DNA from 2 places in the Promicromonospora noduliphila genome. Region 1 is predicted to be linked to the other one. Evidence: predicted binding sites of a transcription regulator. Region 1 holds the regulator's gene; the other holds the start of a gene.
The links. The regulator LexA, encoded in region 1, represses DNA repair genes until DNA is damaged. The targets are predictions, from matches to a motif close to TCGAACANNTGTTCGA.
Positions count from the first base shown of each region.

Region 2: the regulator LexA is predicted to act here: its motif matches at 4,383-4,398, upstream of AC0QU1_RS02985 (DUF5131 family protein).

Region 1 is NZ_CM167806.1:3,658,224-3,665,484, reverse strand. It holds gene AC0QU1_RS16115 (ATP-dependent DNA helicase) at 1-1,212, shown strand, start outside; gene AC0QU1_RS16110 (L-lactate dehydrogenase) at 1,222-2,199, shown strand; gene AC0QU1_RS16105 (vWA domain-containing protein) at 2,358-3,989, shown strand; gene AC0QU1_RS16100 (hypothetical protein) at 4,068-4,355, opposite strand; gene lexA (transcriptional repressor LexA) at 4,469-5,284, opposite strand; gene AC0QU1_RS16090 (LysM peptidoglycan-binding domain-containing protein) at 5,467-5,952, shown strand; gene nrdR (transcriptional regulator NrdR) at 6,072-6,542, shown strand; gene AC0QU1_RS16080 (DUF5302 domain-containing protein) at 6,656-6,883, shown strand; gene AC0QU1_RS16075 (helix-turn-helix transcriptional regulator) at 7,075-7,261, shown strand, end outside.
Region 2 is NZ_CM167806.1:690,221-697,481, reverse strand. It holds gene AC0QU1_RS03000 (SUMF1/EgtB/PvdO family nonheme iron enzyme) at 1-538, shown strand, start outside; gene AC0QU1_RS02995 (DUF5677 domain-containing protein) at 878-1,957, opposite strand; gene AC0QU1_RS02990 (three-Cys-motif partner protein TcmP) at 2,508-3,596, shown strand; gene AC0QU1_RS02985 (DUF5131 family protein) at 3,600-4,346, opposite strand; gene AC0QU1_RS02980 (HAD family hydrolase) at 4,591-5,727, opposite strand; gene AC0QU1_RS02975 (hypothetical protein) at 5,724-6,128, opposite strand; gene AC0QU1_RS02970 (hypothetical protein) at 6,474-6,818, shown strand; gene AC0QU1_RS02965 (hypothetical protein) at 7,215-7,261, shown strand, end outside.

The DNA of each region.
Region 1 (7,261 bases):
CTGTCCATGGCGTCGGTGGAGAACGCCGCGCGGCTGGCCCGCCGGCACGCCGGCACGAACACCGATGCGCTCGACAAGGCGGCGCAGGATCTCGGGACGCTGCTGGTCACCGCGCCCGCCGAGCGGTTCCCCGACGGCCTGCCGGACGGGCTGCGGACGGCGGTCGGCGCGGTGCGGGACGCCGCGCGCGAGGTGCTGAGCACGCTCAAGCCGGACGCGAACGGCGCCAAGGGCAAGGACGCCGGCCAGCCCGACCCGGGCCTGAAGATGGCGCAGGGTGCCATGCTCCAGCTCTTCGAGACGGCCGAGCGGATGGCGTCGCAGGACACGACCGCCGACGTGCTGTGGTGCTCGCGCCCGGACAACGGCTGGGGTGGGTTCGGTGACAACGTCACGCGCCTGCACGCCGCGCCGCTGCACGTGGCGGGCCTGATCCGCACCCACCTGCTCGGCGAGGCGACCGGCGTGTTCACGTCGGCCACGCTGGCGCTCGGCGGCACGTTCGACGCTGTCGCCGGCACGCTCGGCCTGAAAGGTGAGGACGCCCCGCCGTGGGCGGGCCTCGACGCGGGCAGCCCGTTCGACTACCCGCGCCAGGGCATCCTGTACGTCGCCCGGCACCTGCCGGCCCCCGGCCGCGAGCCGACGACGGAGGCGCAGCTCGACGAGATCGCCGAGCTGATCACCGCGGCGGGCGGCCGCACGCTCGGGCTGTTCTCCTCCCGGCGCGCGGCGAACGCGGCGGCCGAGGCGATGCGGGAGCGGCTGGACCTCCCGATCCTGGCGCAGGGCGACGACCAGCTCCCCACGCTGGTCCGCGAGTTCGCCGAGGACCCGGCCACCTGCCTGTTCGGCACCTTGTCGCTGTGGCAGGGCGTCGACGTGCCGGGGCCGTCGTGCCAGCTCGTGCTCATCGACCGGATCCCGTTCCCGCGACCGGACGACCCGGTCAAGGCGGCGCGCGCCCGCGCCGTCGAGCAGGCGGGCGGCAACGGGTTCATGGCGGTGTCGGCGCAGCACGCGGCGCTGCTGCTCGCGCAGGGCGCCGGACGTCTCGTACGGAGCACGGAGGACCGCGGCGTGGTCGCGGTGCTGGACCCTCGCCTCGCGACCGCGCGCTACGCGTCGTTCCTCACGCGCTCGATGCCCGGGTTCTGGCCCACCACGGATCCCGCGCTGGTGCGTGCTGCGCTCGCCAGGCTCGACACATAGCCTGGGCTCGTGACAGCGCCCGCCGGATCGTCGTCAGTGGCCCGCACCTCGAAGGTGGCAGTGGTGGGCGCTGGCGCCGTCGGGTCGACGCTCGCCTACGCCGCGCTCGCGCGCGGCTCGGCCCGCACGATCGCGCTCCTGGACGTGAACCGGGCCAAGGTCGAGGCCGAGGTGCTCGACCTGCGGCACGGCCTGATGTTCACGCCCCAGGCGGAGGTCGTGGGCTCGGACGACGTGGCGGTCTGCGCGGACGCCGACGTCGTGGTGGTGACGGCGGGCGCCAAGCAGCGGCCGGGCCAGACCAGGACCGACCTGGCCGAGGCGACGGTCGGGCTGATGCGGACGATCCTGCCCGGCCTGGTCGACGCCGCGCCGGACGCGACGTACGTGATGGTGACCAACCCGGTGGACGTGGTGACCTACGCGGCGCTCAAGATCTCGGGCCTGCCGCGCGAGCGGGTCTTCGGCAGCGGCACGGTGCTGGACTCGTCGAGGCTGCGCGTCGTGCTCGGCGAGCGCTGCGGAGTGGCCGTCGGGAACGTGCACGCGTACATCGCCGGCGAGCACGGCGACTCGGAGATCGCGCTGTGGAGCTCCGCGTCGATCGGCGGCGTGCCGCTGCTCGACTGGGAGCCGGTGGGCGACGCGCGGCCGCTCGACGCCGAGGTGCGCGCCGAGGTGCACCGTGAGGTGGTCGACTCGGCCTACCGGATCATCGAGGGCAAGGGCGCCACCAACTACGCCGTGGGCCTGGCCGCCACCCGGATCATCGAGGCGGTGCTCAAGGACGAGCGCCGGATCATGCCGGTGTCGTCGCTGCTGGACGACTACCACGGCATCAGCGACGTGTGCCTGTCCGTGCCCTCGCTGGTGGACCGCCGCGGCGTCACCGTGAACGTGCGCGTCCCGCTGTCCGCCGACGAGCTGGCCGGGCTGCGCGCCTCCGCCGAGAGCGTGCGGGCGGTGCAGCGGCGGCTCGGGTTCTGACGGCGGCCAGGATGAACGTTTCATGAAATGTCCTGGAATATCACCGACGGTGCAGCGGCGAACATCGCCTCCGTGCGAGCATCCGTGGAGTGGCGCAACAGCAGCAGCAACCGCGTGAGCAGCGGCGACAGCGGACGATCAAGGTAGCCATAGGTACGGTGCTGGTGCTCGCCTTCGGCGGGTTCGCGATCACCGCCGCGCAGGCGATCAACGAGCAGCCGCCCGTGACGCTCACGGTCCTGGCCGGCTCCGAGCTCATGGACGTGCTCGGGAACGACACCCTGATGGACGAGCTGCGCGACGAGACCGGAGTGACGCTCATCCCGACCCCGGTGGGCACGCTCGAGGGCGCCGAGGCGATAGTGAACGGAGCGCCGCTCTGCGCCACGAGCAGCGCGGAGGACGCCGCGACGGCGAGCTGCGACCTGGCCTGGTTCTCGTCCAACCACTACATGGAGCTGCTCTGGGACGAGAAGACCGCGCTGGACCAGGGTGCGGAGAGCGCGTGGGTGGCGACCAGCGGCGAGACCATGCGCTCGCCCGTCGTCCTCGGGGTGAAGGCAGCCACTGCCCAGGAGCTCGGCTGGACGAGCACCGAGACCGTGCCGTGGAGCGAGATCGCCGACCGGGCCGCCGACGGCTCGCTGTCGTTCTTCATGACCAACCCGGCGGCCTCGAACTCGGGCTTCTCCGCGCTCGTCGGGGTAGCTGCGGCGTTCGACGCCAACGGCGACGAGCTCAACCTCGAGGACGTCGACGACGCGCGGGTATCCGACCTGTTCTCGGGCCTGGTGAAGACCGCGGGCAGCTCCGGCTGGCTGAGCGCCGAGTTCGCGGACAGCCAGGACGAGGCCGACGCCATCGTCAACTACGAGTCCGAGGTCGTGGCGCTGCGGGAGTCGGACCGGATCCCGGACCTGGTGCCGGTCTACCCCGAGCAGACCGTCTACGCGGACTACCCGCTGACCCTCCTGAACGCCCAGGACCGCGCGGCGTACGACCGCGTGGTCGCATGGCTCCGGGAGGACGAGACGCAGGAGGAGCTGACGGCGGCCACGTACCGGCGCCCGTTCTCCGACAGCACGGTCCTCGCGAACGAGGCCGTGTCGGCGCTGGACCCCCTGGCCGTGCCCCTGCCGGGTGACCTGAACACCGCTGAGGGCCTGATCGACAACTACCTGCGCGACTACCGCCAGCCGGCCCACACGGTGTACGTGCTCGACACCTCGCGGTCGATGGAGGGCGAGCGGATCGCGCAGCTCAAGCAGTCGTTCGGCGACCTGACGAGCAGCGGCGGCACCATGGCCGACGACTTCACGCGGTTCCGCGAGGGTGAGCGGATCACGGTCATCCCGTACGCTTCCGAGCCCGGGGATCCGGAGACCTTCGACCTGCACGACCCGGACGCGGACCCGGCCGAGCTCGGGTCGCTCAGCGAGTACGTGAGCTCGCTCCCGGCCGACGGCCGGAGTACCGCCGTGTACCAGAGCCTGCTGCGGGCGTACGAGGTGGCGCAGCAGGCCGGCGAGGAGGGCTACTACCAGTCGATAGTGCTGCTCACCGACGGCGAGAACAACGAGCCGCCCGCGTCGCTGAAGGACTTCAGCACCGAGTTCCGGTCGGCGGGCTACGGCACCACGGGCATCCCGACGTTCGTGGTGATGCTCGGCGACGAGCGTGCCGCCCAGGAGGCGGTGGACGGCATCGCCGAGCTCACCGGCGGCCGCGTCTTCGACGCGGACCGTACGTCGATGAGCGCCGCGTTCAAGGAGATCCGCGGGTACCAGTGACGCGGCCGGACGCCGGTGGCGGGCCGGTCAGGCAGTGACGGGCTGGTCGGGCAGTGGTGGGGCCGGTCAGCTACCGGCTCAGCTACCGGCAGGGTCCGGCGAGCCGCCCGCGCCGGTGCCCGCCCCGCCGCGGGGCCGCAGGGCGATGTACAGCGCGCCGAGGAGGCCGGTGGCCACCACCGCCACGGCGGCGATCACCAGCTCGTTGACATCGAGCACCCAGCCGAGCGCCACGAGCCCGAACCCGATGACGGTGCTCGCGACCACCGCCTGGAAGGGCGACAGCCGGTTCAGGATGGCGATCGCCACCGCTGCCACGACCGCACCGCCCACGGCGGCCAGGATCTCGCTCCAGACCTCAGTCACGTTCCAAGACCTCCTGTGCTGACCGCCCCGTCCCGGGCAGCTCCTCGCCCGCAGTCTTCCACACCTGACTTGCGGAGACCTGACCTGCGGAGGAACCGCCCGGGCAGCAGAACCTACAGCGACCGCAGCACCGCGACGACGCGGCCGAGCACCTGCGCCTCGTCGCCCGGGATGGGCTCGTAGGCGGCGTTCTGCGGCAGCAGCCAGGTGTGCCCGTCGGTCTGCTTGAAGGTCTTGACCGTCGCCTCGCCCTCGATCATGGCCGCGACGATCTCGCCCTGCTCGGCCACGTTCTGGCGCCGCACGACCACCCAGTCGCCGTCGCAGATCGCGGCGTCGACCATCGAGTCACCGGCGACCTTGAGCAGGAACAGCTCGCCGTCGCCGACGAGCTGGCGGGGGAGCGGGAAGACGTCCTCGACGACCTGCTCGGCCAGGATGGGCCCACCGGCCGCGATCCGGCCCACCAGCGGCACGTACGACGGCGGCGGGGTGCCGGCGTCGTCGGGCACGGAGCTACCCCAGTGGACCTGGCCGCTGCGCCGCGGCTCGGGCCAGTGGATCTCGCCGCGCGTCGGCTTGTCGACCTGGTCGGCCAGCGGCTCCACGAGCTCCATGGCGCGCGGCCGGTTCGGGTCGCGGCGCAGGAAGCCCTTCTTCTCCAGCATCTGGAGCTGGTGCTTGACGCTCGACGGGCTGGCCAGCCCGACGGCCTCGCCGATCTCCCGCATCGACGGCGGGTAGCCCCGCGTCTCGAACGACTGCCGGATCGTGTCCAGCACAAGGCGCTGCCGCTCGGTGAGGCGGTCTGCCGGCGAGATCGTGTGTACGTCGGCGACCGCCCCGTCGTCCGGCGCGTCCAGCGTGGCGACCCCGGAGAGTGCCGTGTCGACGGCTCTCGTGTCGCTGGTCCCGTCCCGTCCCGTCATGCCCGTGCCCCTCCCATTCCGACAAATGTTCTCCTGTGCGTAACCCACTCTAGGTCACAAACCCGCTCCGCTCAAACGAATGTTCGAGCGAGTCTCGACATCGTCGGTGTCCCGTGCTACACAATGGTACGGGCGTTCGACGAACGCGTGTATGAGTTCCAGACACTCTCGGAGGAGGGGCCATGGGGGACGTGATCCCGCTGCGGCAGTACACCCCGACCCACAGACAGGCCTACGCGTCGGCGTCCGGACCGGCCGTCGCTCCGGCGTCCGGACCGCCCGCGATCCCGTTGTACCCGCGCCTGGCGCCCCGGCGGGCCGTCGCCCCTGTCTACCCGCACGGCGGACAGCGGACGCTCGCCGACCGGCTCGGCCTGGCGGGCCTGCGGCTCACCCGGCGTGGCCGCGTGGTGCTGGTGCTGCTGGCGATGCTCCTGGTCGCGCCGATGGCGACGTGGGGGGCCACCGCGGTCGCGAGCTCCCCTGGCGAACCGACGGAGGTCCGGGTGCACGCCGTGCAGCCGGGGGAGACCCTCTGGGGCTTCGCGCAGCAGGTGGCGAAGCCGGGCGAGGACGTGCGGCACGCGGTCGAGCGGCTGCAGGAGCTGAACGAGATGTCGTCGGGCACGCTCCGGGTCGGAGAGCTCCTCCTGCTCCCCGAGGAGTGACCAGGGACCACGAATCGCCGTCAAATGTTGCGGCGATGTTGCATGGGGGTGGTTTGCCCGCTTACGGTCGGGGCGCGACCGGATGCCTCCGGTCGGTGGTCGACCACGCAGGAGTGAGCATGCACTGCCCGTTCTGTCGTCACCCCGACTCGCGCGTAGTGGACTCGCGAACCGCCGACGACGGTCTGTCGATCCGGCGTCGACGGCAGTGCCCGAACTGCAACCGGCGGTTCACGACCGTGGAGACGGCGAGCCTCTCGGTGGTCAAGCGCTCCGGCGCGACCGAGCCCTTCAGCCGCGACAAGGTCGCCGCGGGCGTGCGCAAGGCCTGCCAGGGCCGCCCCGTGAGCGAGGACGACCTGGCGCTCCTGGCCCAGCGCGTCGAGGAGACCCTGCGGAGCAACGGCAGCGCGGAGATCGACGCGTACGAGGTGGGCCTGGCGATCCTCGGCCCGCTGCGCGAGCTCGACGAGGTGGCCTACCTCCGGTTCGCGAGCGTCTACCAGTCCTTCGACTCGCTCGAGGACTTCGAGAGCGCCATCACCTCCCTGCGTGCGGAGCGCGCAGAGCGGGCCGCCGCGCAGGCCTGACCGCTGCCACGGCGGAGCTGCGAAATGCGTTGGCACCCAGGCGTGCCGTAGTGCAGGCTGGGGCGGACTGCGGACCCGATCGAGGGACCCCCGAACAGGAGGAGGTGATCGGTGTGACGGACGAGAAGCCCAGTGCACAGGAGTCCGAGGCTCAGGGCGCTGAGGAGCCCACGGCCCCGACCGCGCCGAGCATGGACGCGAAGGCCCGGTTCAAGGAGGCCCTGGACCGCAAGAACGCCGCGCGGCGCCGGACCGCCGCGGGTGGTGTGAACACCGGTGCGGTGCACGGCTCGGAGACGACCGGCCCTGTGCAGAAGATGTTCCGCCGCAAGAGCGGCTGAGACTCCTCGACCGAGGCCGTCGACCAGGTATCCGACCTGGTCGGCGGCCTTTGCCGTTCTCGCGAGGCGCCTAGAGAAGGAAGAGGCGACCCGTGATGACACGGTTCATGACACAGTTCGAGCGCCCAGGGGCGACCGTCAGCGCCTACGGACACGCGATGTTGTCGGCCCCGACAACACACCTCAGATACATGACCGACCCGTACAGCAAGCCCGAGGACCGCACGCCGATGTGGACCCTCGACGAACTGTGCGCGTTTCTCCGCACGACGCCCGCAACGGTCTATACGTGGCGGAAGCACGGCCACGGACCCCGTGCCTACAAGATTGGGCGCCACCTGCTGTTCGCTGACGCGGACGTGCGCGCCTGGCTCAAGA
Region 2 (7,261 bases), 3.0 Mb from region 1:
CCCGGTCACCAATGCTGATTACGAGCACTTCGTCACCGCGACCGGTCACACTCCGCCGCAGCACTGGCCAGACCGGCGTGCGCCCGCCGCGATCCGCACGCACCCCGTCGTCTTCGTGACGTGGCACGACGCGAACGCGTACGCCGAGTGGGCGGGCAAGCGCCTGCCCACCGCCCAGGAATGGGAGAAGACGGCTCGCAGCCCGCACGGCGACGTGTACCCCTGGGGCGACCAGCCGACACCCGCGAAGTGCAACACGCGAGAGTCTGGCATCCGGTCGACCACACCCGTCGACCGCTACCAGTCCGGCGTCAGCGTCTACGGCGTCTACGACCTGTGCGGCAACTGCTGGGAATGGACCTCCAGCGCCACGGAACCCGACCGGTACGAGCTCAAGGCCGGTGCATGGACCAGCCCGTTCGCACGGGTCACACCGTCAACGTTCAACGATGCCTCAGCCACCATGCTCGACGACGACACCAGCTTCCGATGCGTCGTCCTCGCCGAGGAACTTCCGGCCGCACCCCCAGCTCGCTGACTCCGGCCGCAGATCCGCGTTGCTCCACGCCGGCATTCCTCGCGCTCCTTGGACGGAGTAGCACAGGCCGTGGCGGAGTGACCTCGCCTGCGCCGACACTGTTTCGCGTCCACCGTCTGGGGTCACACAGCGTCTGTGGGGGCCTAGGAGACGATACCTTGGCACCCACGCACATCGCGAAGTAGGACGTGATGCCCCATCACGGCTCAAGGCGCCGAAACGTCTTGGACATGCGGAACTTACGAGCAGCAGGGTGATCAAAGGGAACCATGATCGCGCTCGCCGGGAACTCCCGATGGCCTTTCATCGGCTCAACGCGAACTTCAGGAACGAGGGCCGTCATCGGCCGACCGTTGAATTCCTCGGGCCGGTACGCTTCACCTCGCGGCGCACCCGATCAAGAGTCGGTGGCTCCGTGCGCGGCGGATGAGCCAAAATTAGGGTCTGATCGATTGGTTGGTAGTAATACCACTTTTCGCCGCCAGGGTAGAAGGCAATCAAGGCCGCCGGCACAGGCTCTGGTTCGGTCGGCCACATTTTTCGATCGAGTTTACGGAAGCCGTTGCGAATGGTCGGCCATTCGGAAAGCGCCTCGTCAGTAGCCTCGATGATGTTTCGGGCCTCCCAGGAGTCACTGATAGTATCTATCTTCTCCATAAATAGCTTGAAGAATGTCAAACCTTCGAATAGCGCCACCGCCGCCAGTTCAAGGTCGTTCCCGGTGCGATGCACTGGCACCTCCTTAATATCACGGACCAAACCAGCCATAGATCCGCTCGATCCGTGGATGACTGCGGACAGTACGCGGTAGCCGTCGTAGTGCGAGCCGAGACCATGGCTTGCAGCCCGATCCGCCAAACTTCCCTTGGCCCACTGACGCTTGAACGACGAACCATATGCCTTAATGGCTCGCGCGAGGCGCGGCGCAGATCGCTTTTTTAGCGCGTCCAACCGCGCGACCTCCCTCCTCCTCTCGGCGCGTGGCAGGAGCGGTAGGTGGGATCGGCGACCGGCCGCAACCATTTCGACGGCGACCCTGTGCTCGCTATAACGTGCAGGCGTGTTTTTGCTGGATCCGGTAATGTCATATAGGTTGACAACATGCTCGAATAGAACCCTGGCACTGTGCGCCGCCGAACGACCGTCTAGATGCAGAGCGTGTCGAACGACACCAACGAAGTCGTTCACCGCAGCAGTTAGCATCAGCTTTTGAGCGTGGTTTTCGAGGAGTCCGTAGATTCCTCCTGAAATCTGTGCTGTTGCATTCATGTAGTGAGTGAGCCACCCAGCCAGCGCGCCGTCGATCGCGTCGAGAATATCCGGCGCAGAATCGGGACTCTGGATTTCATGTCCACTGCGGTCGCCTGCGGTCCAGTCTTTGAACCCGATCCCGAACGCGCTACTTTCGCGGTTATCCATGGCAGACATCTTCCATGGAAGCGCGCATAAACACGAGCACAGACTGGAGGTGGTGGCAGTTTTCATCCACGCTGCAGTAGGCGGGGTGCGGTGGGGGTGCGCGCAGCGCCCGGAGCGCGGGGGTCCGCATCCCCACCGGCGGCGCCGCGCCCTTGATCTTATTGAGGTCAACTCGGCAACGTTGCCGGCGGTCCACGGGGACTGCAATGCGAGCCGACATGTGGACCGTGAAGGCACGGGCTTCAGCGGCGGCAAGCTCGTCCTCGCGCGAGGGTCTTGCCTGGCCGATCGAGAACACGTCATGCGCTCGGGCGACCTCGGGCCACTAAGCAAGATCGTAAAGTCAGCGGAGTGCCGTGTCGCATCTCGGCACACCTACTCGTCATCCGTGATGGTGGCGAGCCTGCGGGTGAACTGCACAAAACCGGCTCGGCGAACGCCGTTACCTGGGCGTACAACCCTATGCTTGGCAGCGGCGGGGCGGGGTCGCGGGTCTACATCGCAGGGCGCGGGTCTGACGACGCCCACGAACCGATGCGAGGAGCCGACGATGCCCGAGACGGTGACCTGGAAGATGGAGCCGCACACCCGTGCTAAGCACGACCTCCTTCGCGCGTACCTCGGGGCGTGGTTCCCGATCATGTCGAAGTTCAACAAGCGAGTGGTGATGTTCGACGGGTTCGCTGGCCCAGGCATCTACGAGGGTGGAGAGCCCGGCTCGCCGGTCATCGCGCTGCGGACGCTGGCCGAGCACCACTACGCAACCAAGATGACGGGCTGCGAGTTCGTGTTCCTGTTCAACGAGCATGAGCGAGGCCGCTACGCCCGGCTCCAGCAGAGCCTCGGCGAGCTCGAAGCCGAGCTGGGGGCACTGCCGAAGAACGTCAAGGTCAGCCTGTCGAACGCGAACTTCTCCGACTTGGTGGCCAAGATTCTCGACTCCCTCGGCGAGAACCAGCTCGCGCCGACCTTCGCGTTCGTCGACCCGTTCGGCTACAAGGACGTGTCGATGGCCCAACTCCAGAAGTTTCTCGAGTTTCCCAAGTGCGAGTTGTTCATCTACTTCGACTTCAACAGCGCCAACCGCTTCGCAACATCCGGGCAAGTGGACAAGAGCTTCGAGCAGCTCTACGGCACTGACCGTTTCACCCAGGCGCCACCCGCGGGCGACCAAGGGCGTGGACCGTTCCTAACCGAACTTTACGAAGCCCAACTGCGAGACGTATGTCAGTTCCCGTACGTGCAGCGTTTCGCGATGGTTAATTCCCAGGGCAGGACCGGAAACTACATCTTCTATTGCACCCGCAGCTACACCGGCCTCAAGGCCATGAAGGCGGCGATGTGGAAGATAGATCCCACTGGCGAGTACAAGTTTTCCGACCTGCTACACGGACAGCCGGTGCTGTTCACGATGGACGTCGACACGACACCCCTGCAAGAAGAGCTGGGCCGCAAGTTTAGCGGTACGACGGTGACGGTCGAAGAGGTTGAAGAGCACGTGGTGATACATACGCCTTTCGCCGCGTCGCACGTCAGGAAGAAGACCCTCAAGCCGATGCAGGACGACGGCAGGATCATTTGCCATGGCCAGAAGCGTAAGGGTACCTTCCCGGAAGGCACCCGGATCACCTTCGTCTGAGCCTCAGCCCGCCAGACCGACGGGCATCTCGTCCCAGGTCTTGCCGTCGAGTTCGCGGCCCAGCGCCTTAGGTGTACGTCCGCCCCACTGCTTGAAGAAGAAGGCCACTCCCGACTCCGTGCAGGCGTCACGTATGCCGCGCGCCCAGGCCAGGTCCATGGGACGGTAACCCGGTCCCGACTCTCCACCTGCGATGACCCAGTCGATCCCCTTCAGGTCAATGCCGTCCAACGGCCCGAGCAGAGGCTCGCACGACAGGAACCTGATTGCCGCAGGGATCTGCCGCAGGTGGCCGACCCGGTGCAGCGTGTCCTGGTTCTCGACGGAAGTTCCCAACCACACGTTCGGCGGCCACGGCAACTTGGTCGCCATACGCAACGCCCGCAGCGGCCGCTTGGTGAGCACCTGGTATGTGTGCTCGGGCGTCTCCGCCATCACGCGGAACACGTCCTGAACGAATTCGAGCGGCACCTTCGCATGGAACAGGTCGCTCATCGAGTTCACGAAAACCAATTTCGGCGACCGCCACCTGTACGGCTGCTCCAACGTCCTCGGGTGAGTCGCTACGCCGAATCCCGGCCCTGATGTCCGCGGGTCGCCGTCGGTCTGATACTTCTCAGCGCCCATGGCCTTCAGGCGCTTGGACAGCGTAAGCGCGTAACAGTTGTCACACCCGGAGGAAATGCGGTCGCACCCCGTGACCGGGTTCCAGGTGGCTTCGGTCCACTCGATACTTGTCCCGTCTGCCATGTCCGCAGGCTACCGCCGTCGCAGCACGCCAGCGTGCCAAACGCACGATCGATGGGCGGCATGTCGCGCCATTTTGGCACTCTTCACCCCTGCGGATTGTCATCGACTGGCTCGTCCATAAGGCTGAGGCGGACGACGCCCCGGAAGCCAACTCGGAGTGAAACGGAGTGCCCGGCATCACGACGGCTCCCAGATCTGCATGGTTCTGCGGTTGGGGGCCTTCAGTTAGGCCGTAGCGGTGGGCTTAGTGCGTGATGGGGAGTGCGAAAGAGTCCGGGCCATCAAGGGCGGCTGGCGTCCTGGTCCACCGGGCGCGCAACCCCAGGTCGCCGAGAGGATAGGTCACGCCGGCCATAGCGGCGGCGACCTCGATCTCACGCATCGTGGACCCGATCCCGCCTGGGATCGGAGCGTGACGAGTCCAGCGTCCGTGGCCGATGGTCCAGACCTCACACTTGACCAACTCGGCGTCAGTGCCGTGCCAGACCCGCAGAACCGCATGGCCTGCGGCCGTCGCAAGAGCCGCGACAAGTTGGGCGCCAAGCGAGGGAAGATGTGCGCTGGTCGCAGCGGCGGGCACGAGCGAGCGGAGAACGGGAACCACACCCTGCTCTGTGATGCTTCCCGTGACCTCACCGGCCGTTTCTCGCACGGCGGCTGGCGCATGGCCCATCGAGACTCCACGTCCCGCCCACTCCAGCATGAGCACGTCGTTCATGCCGTCCCCAACCGCAATCGTGCGGTCCGGCGCAACCCCGAGCCGCTGGCGGATCCCTTCGAGCGCCGTCGCCTTAGAGATTCCCAGGAGGGTGACGTCGAGCCAATCCGGGCCAGCCGGGGTCACGGTGACGCCGGTCGCGCGCAAGAGGTCTGCGTGCTGACGAATGCCTGGCGCCTGGACGACCACCCGGGTAGCGGGAGCGTTGTGCAGGTCGGCTAGTGGGACCTGCTTCTGGTCACCGTTGACCTGGCCGTCGTCGAACAGACGGCTTACTCTCCATCCCCATCCGACCTCCTCCACACCGATCCGCACCTCTGATCCGAGCGTGGCTGCCCGGTGGATGACCGGCGCGGCGTCGAAGTGGTGAGCTTCCTCGATCAGGTACCCGGCAGGTGCGCCGGAATCGAGACGGGCGGTGAGCGCGCCGTTGGACGTCACGGCGTACTCGTCGGTCAGGCCGAGCTGCCGAACGACGGGCAGCACCCCGGTGAGGGACCGCCCGGTGGCGAGCGCAACGCCGTGCCCGGCCGCCCGGACCAAGTCCAGCATCGCCACCGTCTCGTGAGGGACGGGCTTGCCCGTGTCGAGGAGAGTGCCGTCGATATCGAGCGCCACCATGGCCTTGGTCCGCGTTCGCACGCCGTCTTCGGTCGTCTTCACTGATCTACCTCTGGTGTGGTTGGGATGGTGCGTCGGGGCAGTTTCTCGGCGAGCCGGGGGCGCCGCGTCGTCGTGGCCGCTGGCTTCTCGCCGATGACGATGCACGCGGCACCGTGGGACTCGAGGTCGGCCGCGACGCGCGCACGCGCTGTGGCAAGGCGTGCGGCGGCTGGGATGAGGACCAGGCGAGCGTCGTGGAACCGGGCCGCCTGCACGAGCTGACTGATGGTGAACCCGTCGAACCGGTCCGTCATGATCTGCGCCAAGGCCAAGCCTTCGTCGCGCGCGTACCCGGTGACGGCGGCGCGTTGCTGATCCAGATCGGCGGCTTCGCTAGCGCACACATACGCCACTGCCACCGGACCGGGCCCGGTCAACGGATAACTTCCGTGGGCGAGCACAGAGCAGCGCACACTGCTGGCCATGCTGAAGCGGCGCCCGCGTGTTGGTGCATGTCTTCCCCTTGGAAGCGGAGTGATCCGAGTGCACTTCCAAGGTTGGGGCGGGGCGGTACGTGTCGGTAGGTCGCCCCACCGAACTTGTACCGGCATTACGCGGAACTGATAGTTCCGCGGAGAACAGCCACGTCAGCGAGGAAGGGTAGCGCAGGCCTTCGAGTCGTAGGACACAGTGGTTTCGCAGGCGGTCCAGTGGCCGAGCGGTAGGCACCGGAGCAAGGTCGAGAGTCCCGAGGCGCACTCGCGTCCCGGCACCCATCACCTAGACCACACGTAAGGAGCAAGATCATGAGCACCAAAGACGCCGACTGGGTCCTGACCATGCACGCCGCGATGGCCGACGCCGCGACCCGTCACTACCTGCCCGACGACGTGCGTGCCCGGATCGCCGACGGCACCGAGCACGTCGATGACCTGTTCTACGTCGTCGAGCTGGACGGCATCGTCCGCCCCGACGTCGGATTCGGCGAGCACTTCGACGAGTTCGTCGAGCACGGGCGGCAGCTCCTCGAAGACATGCCGCCCAGCCAGAAGGACCGCCTCCGGCTGACCCTCGCGGCGGCGAGGGATCGGAGCCGCGTGGAGGAGGCCGTGCTCATCGCCGCCGAGGAGATCGTTCAGGCGGCGGAGTAGTCACGCGCCCGGCAGCATGACGAAGCCCCGGACCGCGTGGTCCGTGACCGTGGCCAGGTCTGCCCGGGCCCTAAGTCTGGGCCCAGAGCCAGTCCGCATCCCCCAACACCGCCAACGGCTTCGTGGCGCAGACCGGGGCGATCACCAACCCTTCACATACCTCTGTGACCTGCGGTTTTACGGACCGGACCGACCGATTCGGTCTTGTTTCGGTCCGTGCGGTCCGGTTCGTGTCCGCGTGGTCGTGGGTGGCGGCACGTGACTGTCAACGGTTCGTGGTTCGATCTCCTTCAACGAGGTGACCCCATCTGCTGTAGCGAGCAGATGGGGCCTGACGTCCTCGTTTTCCATGGGCTTCGGAAGAGAGGAACATTCGTGAGTGTAAAGGATGACCACGTGAGTGGAAATCGAGGGGCGCGGCGCGCTTGGCTGGTTGTGCTCGC